3 regions of the Paenibacillus sp. FW507-14B1B genome follow, and region 1 is predicted to be linked to each of the others. Evidence: riboswitches for the same ligand, from Rfam matches in the RefSeq annotation. Region 1 holds a riboswitch; each other region holds the start of a gene.
What was found. A riboswitch is a leader RNA that binds a small molecule or an ion and turns the genes downstream of it on or off. The one in region 1 is predicted to bind cyclic di-AMP.
Positions count from the first base shown of each region.

Region 2: linked by a shared signal. The riboswitch ahead of ehuB (ectoine/hydroxyectoine ABC transporter substrate-binding protein EhuB) and the one ahead of AC3WJJ_RS02745 (APC family permease) in region 1 are both predicted to bind cyclic di-AMP.
Region 3: linked by a shared signal. The riboswitch ahead of AC3WJJ_RS15375 (TrkH family potassium uptake protein) and the one ahead of AC3WJJ_RS02745 (APC family permease) in region 1 are both predicted to bind cyclic di-AMP.

Region 1 is NZ_JBYSWS010000001.1:627,549-631,366, reverse strand. It holds gene AC3WJJ_RS02755 (sigma-70 family RNA polymerase sigma factor) at 1-516, shown strand, start outside; gene AC3WJJ_RS02750 (DUF4179 domain-containing protein) at 509-1,657, shown strand; cyclic di-AMP (ydaO/yuaA leader) riboswitch at 1,990-2,147, shown strand; gene AC3WJJ_RS02745 (APC family permease) at 2,283-3,818, shown strand, end outside.
Region 2 is NZ_JBYSWS010000001.1:163,357-167,174, reverse strand. It holds gene ehuD (ectoine/hydroxyectoine ABC transporter permease subunit EhuD) at 1-143, opposite strand, end outside; gene ehuC (ectoine/hydroxyectoine ABC transporter permease subunit EhuC) at 147-800, opposite strand; gene ehuB (ectoine/hydroxyectoine ABC transporter substrate-binding protein EhuB) at 802-1,632, opposite strand; cyclic di-AMP (ydaO/yuaA leader) riboswitch at 2,015-2,158, opposite strand; gene AC3WJJ_RS00695 (MFS transporter) at 2,459-3,682, opposite strand; gene AC3WJJ_RS00690 (ROK family protein) at 3,701-3,818, opposite strand, start outside.
Region 3 is NZ_JBYSWS010000002.1:1,450,857-1,454,674, reverse strand. It holds gene AC3WJJ_RS15380 (CPBP family intramembrane glutamic endopeptidase) at 1-1,111, opposite strand, end outside; cyclic di-AMP (ydaO/yuaA leader) riboswitch at 1,432-1,574, shown strand; gene AC3WJJ_RS15375 (TrkH family potassium uptake protein) at 1,637-2,980, shown strand; gene AC3WJJ_RS15370 (potassium channel family protein) at 2,997-3,662, shown strand; gene AC3WJJ_RS15365 (LysR family transcriptional regulator) at 3,729-3,818, opposite strand, start outside.

The sequences.
Region 1 (3,818 bases):
CTGGCAGGAACGGATGAGGAGACCGATTTTTACCAGTCCATTATGGAACACCAAGATACACTGATTAGTATTGCATATAGTTACTTGCGCAATCGGCATGATGCCCTCGAAGCCGTGCAGGAGATGACTTGCCGAGCATGGGTTAAGCATTCAACATTAAAAGATAAGAAGGCATTCAAAGCCTGGATCATTCGTATCTTGATCTATGTTTGTATTGATGAACAGAGACGACGTAAACGGGCAGTACTGTTGCCTGATGAAGAGTTGGAAAAAGCCACTCGTGAACATGCTTTTGAAGGATTCAATCATGACAGACTTGTGATATGGTCTCTTCTGAAAGAGGTGAAACCCAAGTATCGCCATGTGCTGCTTCTAAAATACTACAATGACATGACATTATCAGAGATTGCTGCGATTCTCCGCAAGCCAGAGGGGACGGTAAAGACCTGGCAGCATAAGGGGCTGGAGCAATTAAGGAAATTAATGAAAAATCGGGGGGAATGGCAAGATGACTAGTCAGGAAGAGCAAGCTATGTTTACTGAGGCAGACGTTATCCAACAAGAACAGAAGCAGCACTTACATCCTATGGATGCGACATATGCCATTCAGCGTGGGTTTGCGATGGGACGGACACGACGGAAATCACGATCTTTTACGATGAAAATGGCGGCTATATCCCTCACAACCATCATGGCTATTGGTTTATTGTTACTTAGTCCGCTGATGGACACCCACGCTCCGCAGCCAGCACAAACAGCACAGGTAGTCAATGAAAGAACGATGGACTGGGGTACCCTGGATAAGTTTAAGAGTATGGCCGCCTACGATATTGATGGAGGTACATTGGAGTCTGCGATACGAAATGACTATATACAGGTGATCAACAAGTCGGCGAAATCAGGACCTTACCAGATTACCATCGATGCCGTTACTGCAGACGAGAACAAGTTAATCTTGTTGTATACGGCTACATCAGATTCGACTCGGGAAATATATGATGTGAACAGTGTTCGCATGACAGACATACAAACAGGTCGTTATCTAGGGAATACGTCGAAAATTGGTGGCTTGGAAGGTCAGAGCTGGCAGGGGCGTTCAACGTTAGAATTTGATCGTAGTAAGCCTTTACCGAATCGTATTGAAGTCGATTTCCAAATTGCCTCCGTTGATCCCGGTAAGCTTTCTGATCCCAAGACAGGCACGATCCGTTCAGAGATGAACTATTCAGAGCGAATAAAGGTAGAGTTCGACTTGGACCCGAAATTTTCTTTAACCAAGACGGAGATATATAAACCGGATCAATCGTTTATGCTTGGCGATCATCAAGTGTTGTTATCCAAGGTTGAAGTTTCTCCGCTGATGACAAGAGCTACATTCGTATATAATCCTGGGAAAACAAATAATTTTAAAACTAGAACTTCAATTAGCGAAATGCTTAATCACCATGAAATTGTCTCAGAAACGGCTGAAGGGAAAATGTACAAAGCGCCTAGTATCTCAGGAGGCGGAACTGAGGACGGGATGCAGTATGTATTTGGCAGCAATATGCTGGATGAGCCCCAATCAATCGTTTTGAAGTTATCTCCTGAACTCAACAGATCAAAAACAACAGTACAGGAACATGAAGAGCCTGTAATTGAGCTTAAAATAAAATGAGAGTTCTGAAAAGTTGATCCTATATGGAGAATAGGCACCTAGCGTTCGTGTTAAGTCCACATTAAGTCGCCTTATTGGCTCAAAATCAGATCATTCATAAAAGAAAAGAGCAGACCTAAATGCGTCTTCTCTTTTTTTCTTTAATAACAAGAGCGAAATCGAGATAATTCACGATAATAAGGGTGTTGAGCCTTTGTAATCGGTATCATGAAATGATATCCGGTATTTTTAAACCGATTTGTGTCTCTTTGGATCTTTACAGTAAGTACGGGATGGGAGTAAGATTCATTCATAATCTTGAATGTGATTCCAGTTTGGAAGCAACATTGAATAGTCCTAGATCGCTGAATTCTTAATCAGAAGCGGGGGAACCATTAAGATGAGGCTAATCTCATCTCAGGGGTGAATCACTTGGCTAGTTGCTAAGTGTAGGGATACTTTCGATCCCGAATCCGTCAGCTAACCTCGTAAGCGTTATGAAAGAGGATTTGTCGTGAACTTTGTTTTTTCAAGTCACGGGAAAGTCCAACTTTCCTGTGGCTTTTTTGATGTGCCTAAATGCTGATACGGGACGCCGTAAGACACATCCATTCCTATAATTTTATCCACTGGCGGTGAACTAACGATGGCAGCATTAAAAAGACTTTTGATAGGTCGACCATTGAAATCGAACGAGTTAGGAGAACAAAAACTTAACAAGAAAAAAGCACTAGCCATCCTATCCTCGGATGCTTTATCATCCGTGGCATATGGTCCTGAACAAATCCTACTTGTTCTCATTACAATAAGTGGAGCAGCTCTTTGGTATTCAATACCTATTGGGATCGGAGTATTGGTTCTACTAACGGCCTTGATACTTTCTTATCGTCAGATCATTTATGCTTATCCGCACGGTGGTGGAGCGTATGTTGTATCTAAGCAAAATCTAGGAGTTCTCCCTGGACTTGTTGCCGGGGGTTCTTTACTCGTGGATTATGTTTTGACTGTAGCGGTCAGCGTCTCAGCAGGAACAGATGCATTAACTTCGGCATTTCCAGCACTCCATGAACATACGGTGAGTATAGCTGTTGCATTTGTCATACTGATCACAATTCTAAATCTCCGTGGAGTAACCGAATCTGCTACGGTGTTAGCATACCCTGTCTATTTATTCGTATTTGCATTATTTATTTTGATTGTGGTGGGTATGTACAATATATTCACGGGGCATGTTTCTCCAGATTTACATGCTCCGATCGGTACGCCAGTTGCTGGAATTAGTTTGTTTTTACTCTTAAAGGCATTCGCCTCAGGAAGTTCGGCACTCACAGGCGTTGAAGCGATTTCCAATGCAATTCCTAACTTTAAAGATCCTGCACCTAAAAATGCAGCAAGAACACTAATGGCCATGGGAATCCTGTTAGCTGTATTATTCTCAGGGATTGTATTCCTTGCCTATTATTATGGGATAGCACCAACAGCGCAGGAGACCGTCGTATCTCAAATAGCCAAGCAGACTTTTGGACGTAATTTTATGTACTTCTTTATCCAGGGAACTACAGCACTTATTCTTATTCTTGCTGCCAACACAGGCTATTCAGCATTTCCGCTTCTTGCAGTTAATCTAGCTAAGGATAAATTTATTCCAAGAATGTTTACCGCACGGGGAGATCGGTTAGGATATTCGAACGGTATTATGATTCTCGGCTTCTTATCCATACTGCTGATTATTGCTTTTCATGGTCAAACCGAGCACCTCATTCCCTTATACGCAGTGGGTGTATTTATACCATTCACACTTTCTCAGACAGGGATGATGTTGAAATGGATTCGTGAGAAACCGGCAGGATATGTGCCAAAACTCTTGATTAATACAATAGGAGCATTGATCAGTTTAACGGTATTCCTAATGTTCTTCATGACTAAGTTTTCACAGGTATGGCCATTCTTTATATTCTTACCGGTCATCGTGTATGTGTTCTATCGAATTAAGAAGCATTATGATGCTGTTGGTGAACAACTGCGCATCTCAACTTGTGAACCATCGGTTGAAATCAAAGGTAATGTTGTTATTCTGCCGGTGTCAGGAATAACTCATGTCGTTGAGCATTCATTAAACTATGCGAAGTCTTTATCAGCTGACCAAGTTATTGCACTCTACATTCCGTTTGAAAGAGAAGAG
Region 2 (3,818 bases), 460 kb from region 1:
TTAATCGGGCTTCGCGCCAAAAGTGCGAGCAGCAATCCAACGATTAATGCAAGCACGAAGGCACAGAGCGTAATCCAGACCGTCATCTTTAATGCACTTAGTAACTGCGGCAAAATATCAAAAACATATTCCCAATTCCACATTTGCTATAGCCTCCCCGATGTCAATTTCCGTTCAAGCAAACGAACAGCTATTGAAACAAGCGTAGCTATCACAAAGTACATCACCAGTAGCAGCACTAAGATCTCGGTGGTAAAAGAGATATAATTATTTCGAAGCACCATCGCCTGATAAGTGAGATCGGCCATCGTAATGAAATAGACAAGTGAAGTTGATTTAATCAACTCCACCAGCTGATTACCGAACGAGGGAAGCATTTGGAGGGTAGCTTGAGGCAAGACGATATGCCACAATCTTTGCCAAGGCTTCATATTCAGGGCAATGGCCGCTTCAGTCTGTCCTTTAGGAACGGCAAGCACTGCACTTCGAACAATTTCCGAGCCATACGCCCCAAAATTAAGTCCAATGGCTAGAATTGCTGCTAACATTTTGGGGAGCTCAATACCAATAAACGGAAGTGCAAAGTATAACCAAAATAACTGAACCAATAGCGAAGTCCCGCGAAAGACCTCTACATAAACAGCAGAAAGTGTGCGTAATATCCAGAGCTTAGATAACCGGAGTAAACCCGCTATAAATGACACGATGATTGCTAAAATGGATGAGAAAAAAGCAACCAACACGGTGATTTCCGCTCCTTTCAACAACGAAGGCAGAAAATCAATCCATGAATTCGGCATGTTATTCTCCGCAGAGCATTGCTGCTGTCATATCGCCTGGAAGCTCATCCTCTGTAAATCCGAACTTTTGCAATATTTCGAGCAACTCGCCTGATTCTTTCATTTTTTGAAGCTCCGCATTATATTTCTCCTGAAATTCTGTATCTGCTTGTCGGAATGCTGTCGCACCATAACCACGTACACTTTTACCATCAACACTAGGCTGCTTAAAATCTGCGACACGCTCTATTTTTTTATCATTGGCTGAATCAAGCATCGCTTGTAGTGAAGGGCCGGTCATGGTAATGGCCTGCACTCTATCCGCTTGCAGTGCGCTTATAGCTGAAGCTTGATCTGGTACTTGGATAATACGATCAGCCGGGATACCCGATTTTTCTAAGTATTCAATTTCAACGGCACCCGTCATTACGGCAACTTTTGCATCCCCGTTATTAGCGACGTCCTCATAACTGGCGAGTTGATGGGGGTTCCCTTCCTTCACTGCAAGCGCCTCTCCGATGCTATACTCTGGATTTGCGAATAAAACAGCGGAACAACGGTTCGGATTAACAAACATCCCCGCGGTTATTAGGTCAAAGCGTTCAGCCTGCAAACCCGCAACTAAAGATCCAAATTCAGTTAACTCTCCTCTCATTTCCTCCACACCTAGACGCTCAAGAATAACCCGTGCAATTTCTACAGCTTCGCCAGTCAGCGTCCCATCAGCTTCTTTGTATGCATAAGGTTTCTCATTCGCAAACCCTACGGTGATGTATCCTTTCTTAACAGCTTCATCCAGTGTGCTCCCTTTCTCACCACAAGCCGCTAGGGATATCGTTAATACCAAAGACATAACAAGAACAACAACTTTCTTCAAAACACTTCACTACCTTTCCCTTTTTCTTTAAAATTCTCAAAAATGGCACAGCTAATAATCCTAGTATTTCAATAATTTAACTAGGATTTAAATTTTGAGGATGTCCTGAACCGATAGCTTGGATCAGAAAACTCCATGCCGTAGATTCATCCGTCTTCCTCCTTCCAACCCACTGCATTTTTAATTCTCAAAGATGTGCAATACTTATGCGGAAGTACACATACCAGTCTTTTGGAACAGAAAAAGACCTCCAAACAGGGGATCAAGACATAGCTCCGCCAGCAGGGGGTCAAATTAAAGACAAAGGCCCCTATCGTAAATGAATACAGGGCCTTTGTTATGAAAATTCATTATGTATAAAAGACCCATCCACTGCTGACGAGGTTAGCTGACGGACTCGGGTAAGATGGTACCCTACACATGGATTCATGTGACTCGCCCCTAAAAAACTGGTTCCCCCGCTTTCCAGATATTTCATCTGAAAACTAAGCGTGAGTCCATAATAAAGGCATCGTTTTGAAATGTCAAACGCATACATGCGATTATTTTGGTGATTTCTATGTAAATATGACTGAATTAACGACTTTAAATAGATTGGCTTTTTTTGTCTGTGACTGGAACAGAGTGTTGTCCAATAGCTCATATAAACCGCGTGTTTTTCGCTATATAGCAGGCATTAAACGGGTATGTTTAAAGTATTGAAACAGAGCTGATACAAATGTCGAAAAATGACAAAGGCTAAGTTACACAAGAGCGTGCAACTTAGCCTGTAACTTTTTTTTATTATCCCCAAATAAGTTGTTCAATTGTGACTAAATCCATTCGATATGTCTTGTCTAGACCGTCGGTTCATAATCCGATTGACACGTTCGGAACCAAATAACATAAACAGGATATATATAGCTATAAACGATGGCAAGATTGCGATCGTTGTCAGCGCTGCAATCCATCCAAGCAAGGAAGGTAGAATTGTTGTTCCGGTATAAGCAACCGCCATCTGATAACCCATAAGCTTCTGTGTCTGCACCTTACCAAAACGAGCCGGAGTTTCATGTAGCATACAAGGATAGATAGGTGCGAAGCCTAAGCCAATCAACATAAATCCAATAAGCGAAAATAAGGTTGGAACAGGCAAAATAAGTAGTAATCCTCCAGCCAGAGCAATTAGCAGTCCACTACGAATTAGAACACGGTTACTCACTTTTAAAGTAACAAATCCTGTAATAAAACGCCCCACTGTTATGCCACCATAATACATAGATATCCATTGCGCGGCCACTCCTGCTGGTAAATCCTTTATGTTTACAAGAAAACTGCTCCCCCATAGCCCCACTGTTGCTTCTGCACCGGAATAGAAGAGGAATGTCATTAAAGTTAGCTTAACACCTTTCATTCGCAAGGGTCGTTCAGAAGAGTTAACGTCATGTGGATGATCTGAAATCCCTATTTCATCAACAGCTTTCTGACCCTGAACTTTCTCCATGCGTTTCCATAAAGGTAGTGTAATAAACAGTAGTACCACCAAAGCCAACTGAATTAGTGCGACCGTTAAATACCCACTACGCCATAAGTTATCTTCACGAATAAATCCTGCCATAATGATAGGTCCTAAAGTTGCCCCTACGCCCCAGAAGCAATGTAACCAACTCATGTGATGCGCTTTGTAATGAACAGCGACATAGTTATTCAGTGCTGCATCAACAGATCCTGCTCCAAGTCCAAGCGGCAATGCAAGCACCATTAACCATATAATAGAAGGAGCATAATAAAATCCTAGCAATGCTAATGCTGTCAGCATACAGCTTACCAAGGTGATCTGACCTGTTCCTACTCGTTTCATGAGCGTACCGCTGGCTAAACTTGATATAATCGTTCCGACTGCAATAATAATGGACAGTACACCCGCAACACCAAACGGTGCTCCAAAATCTGCTTGCATAACCGGCCAAGCTGCTCCAAGTAACGAATCAGGAAGCCCTAAACTAATAAAAGACAAATATATAATTATCAAAAACAATGTTGCCACGCTCTGCTGCCTCCTAGTCTATTCGTTTCTAGATAACACGATGTTTGGTTCTAACGTGGCTAACGTCAGTTCGATCAGGCCCATTAAGTAATCCAATGTAAAATCTTCCGATACTATGATTTCAGGTACCGCACTC
Region 3 (3,818 bases), on a different contig from region 1:
GCACGTAAGAACCATACCCGGCTTCGCCTGCACGTGGCCAAGGATTCAGTCCATCTTCCTTACGCCATAGTCCGCTTCCTCCAACAAGAGAGAAGTACAAGAGTGCTGAGAATACAAGAGAATATACGGCATAAAAAATCATCATACCCATGATACCGGCATCTGACATACCTTCCGCTTGGAAGACGGGAATTAGGTTGTAGGTATTCAGCATCTGAATAACAAACAGTAACACGGCAAGAAAGATACCACGTTTAAATGATGTGTGAGCTTTCGTTTTTACACTGTATACAATGGCTAAGATCCCCAAGATTAGCGTGAATAAACCATATCCCAGCAGAGTGAGCAGCGTTGCGTTTAGTGTCTGTTTCTCTACATAGGCTGTGTGGTCCTTCGGAACCGAAAATACAGGTTCATAGGAACGAAGTTGATTATCCTCGAAGGAGAATTTCAGCTGAAGCTGTGAACTCCCAATCTTAGCTTCGGGGTCTTGATATATCAGTCCAGGATCGCCTTCTTTGGTGATCTGTTTCAGGTTGGATACACTATATCCCTCTCTCTCTAGCCAAGGCTCGGCTAGTGACATCTTTTCAGCCAGTGACATCTCTCCTTCGATTAAACGAAGCATCTGATTGCGGACGTCACCTTTTTGTAGGAGGGCACCTTCATAACTAGAGTCAGGCAGATCATAAGAAAACCCTGCTACACTAGCATTCTGCATATGGACGTCTACGTTTAGGGCTGCTCCATCAGCTTGCACTAACCGAACTCGATAGACATCATAGGGGTATTTGCTCTCAAACTTTTTATTGTACTCGCGGAGCAAATTCTCTTTAGATAGATATCCATAAACATCAGATCTGGATTGATATGTAACGAGAGGTTTCTCAGTGGAAGTCCTACTATACTGCAGATGTTCTTGTGCGAATCGTTCAGCAGCACTGATGGCTGCTTCCTTGGTGATCATTTCGGGTGTTTTGACCTCGGATGTAATAGAGGCTGTGGATGGAAAGACCTGAAAGATGAGAAATAGAATGAGACCGATAATTCCAAGTAGTACCAATGGTTGTTTGTCAGATTTAAGATGAAGAGGGTGTCCTGCTTTATTCATGTCATTCCTCCTTTTGGCATTAGCGAGTTATCAATTAGATTAAGCTAGCTGTTCTCATGAAGACATAAAGTCAATATAACATAGATATGAAAGACACAAACGGCTTATCCCATTCAAATTTATGAAAAATTCGATGAAAATGAAGGAAAGATTTCGAAAAGCGTAGATAACCATGTGCTACTACTCTAGAATATGCCCAATTCGGTTCATTTTTAAGTTAATTTAAGTCTAAAACGGCTTTGGTATCCTTAAAGGATTGCGTTATAATCACTACATGCTATTGAACATGTTCATGAATCATAATATTGGATAACGTTAATTGAATAGATCAGCCGAATTTCGTAATGAAAATGGGGGAACCATTTAAGTGGGGTGAATTTCGCTTCCGAAAGGTAGTGAATAGGGCGACCTGTGTTATGCCCGAATCCGTCAGCTAACCTCGTAGGCTGTAGCACAGGAACCCAAACGCGTAAGGCATTGGATTTCCAGTGTCTTTTTTTCTTTGATTTTTTTAAAGAGGTGAACATGTTGACTTCCAAAATTAAATGGCTTCGCTTGTCGCCGCCGCAAATTCTCGTCATGGGATTTGGGGCCATTATCCTGATTGGGACGATGCTTCTCATGCTCCCGATTTCCAATACGACAGGGGAACCGCTGAACTTTATGGATGCTTTGTTCACGGCGACATCTGCTACCTGTGTAACAGGTCTTGTCGTGGTGGATACAGGGACATTCTTCAGTTCCTTCGGACAGGTTGTCATCATGATAATGATACAGATCGGTGGTCTGGGTTTCATGACCATGGCCACACTGTTCGCGCTTGTATTGAAGCGACGCATTTCCTTGAAAGACCGTCTAGTTCTTCAGGAAGCGATGAATCAATCTTCAATGGAAGGAATCGTGCGTTTGATCCGCAGGGTTCTACTGTACTCCTTAGTGATTGAAGCGTGCGGAGCGATACTGCTAACCATCCGCTGGGCTTTTGATATGCCGTTTGGTAAGGCGCTTTACTTCGGCGTTTTCCATGCGGTAACCATGTTTAATAATGCGGGGTTTGATCTGTTTGGCGACTTTAAGAGCTTGACTGGATTTGTATATGATCCGCTTGTTAACTTTGTGGTGATGTTCCTGATTGTATCCGGAGGGATTGGATTCATCGTCATGGCTGATCTGGTTGATTATAGGAAGAGTCGGAGGCTTTCACTGCATTCTAAAGTGGTGTTGTCCATGACAGGGGCGCTGATTCTCATAGGTGCTGTGGTTATTTTTATCTTTGAATTTACAAATCCAGAGACACTGGGCTCGCTGAATTGGGGCGGGAAAATTCTAGGCTCCTTCTTCCAGTCAGTTACGCCGAGAACAGCGGGAGCCAATACACTAGATATAACTGAGCTACGTCAGGCTACTCAATTTTTCATGGTTATACTGATGTTTATCGGAGCTTCTCCAGGCTCTACGGGTGGTGGTATCAAAACGACAACATTCACAATGATGATTGCCGCTGTTATTGCCATGATGCGAGGCCGAGACGATATTGTGTTGTTCAGATACCGTTTGGTTCAGGAGCGAATTCTTAAAGCGTTAACGATTACGCTGCTTGCACTGCTGCTGGTTATTACAGTGTCGATGATTCTATCAACGACAGAGGATAGCAGCTTCCTCACTATACTCTTTGAAGCTACGTCAGCATTTGGTACGGTAGGGCTGTCCATGGGATTAACTCCTGAGTTGTCGCTCTTCGGTAAGTTACTTATCTGTGTAACGATGTTTGCTGGTCGTCTCGGTCCATTAACACTTGCTTATGCATTAGGACCCAAGAAAGGTAAAGAGTTGTATCGTCATCCCGAAGGTAAAATGATTATTGGATAAGGAGATTGGCTAAGAAATGAAACCAAAGCAGTTTGCAGTGATAGGGCTGGGGAGATTCGGTTCAAGCCTTGCGCTTGAATTGATGGAATTAGGATATGAGGTTCTCGGGATCGACCAAGATGAAGAAGTGGTCGAAGATATGAGTGAGCTCCTCACCCATACTGTGGTCGCTGATGCGACAGACGAAGAAGTACTTAAATCGCTTGGTATTCGTAATTTTGACTGTGGCATCGTGGCTATAGGAGATGAAATTCAAACGAGTATTCTTGCAGCAATTCTTCTCAAGGAATTAGGTGTTAATACGGTTGTAGCCAAGGCGATCTCTGTGCTACACGGACGGGCGCTACAAAAGCTGGGTGTAGACAGGGTTATTTTCCCGGAAAGAGATATGGGGATTCGTGTCGCTCATCAACTTGTTACACCGAATCTTCTCGATTATATAGAGCTTTCTAAAGAATATCGAATTGTAGAGATGACGGTAACGGAATGTATGGACGGCAAAACATTAAATGAGTTAAACACGCGTGTTCGTTATGGGATTAGCGTAGTTGCGCTGAACCAACGTGCGGGTGTGATTGTGGCTCCGACTGCCATGGATGTGCTGCGCGCTGGAGATATCATGGTTGTTATAGGAGCGAAGGAGAACATTGATCGTTTTGAAGGTGAAGTTGTAAATATGTAATATGTAATTATAAATATGATTCTGGTGATACCAGATATGAATGTAAACAACCTGGCGCGCTTCGCGTCAGGTTGTTTGTTGTTGGTTCTCTTGAAGTTCTCTAAATAGGACCTCTGTTTCGGCAATCCACCTATTGGCTGCATTGCTTAGTTCGGA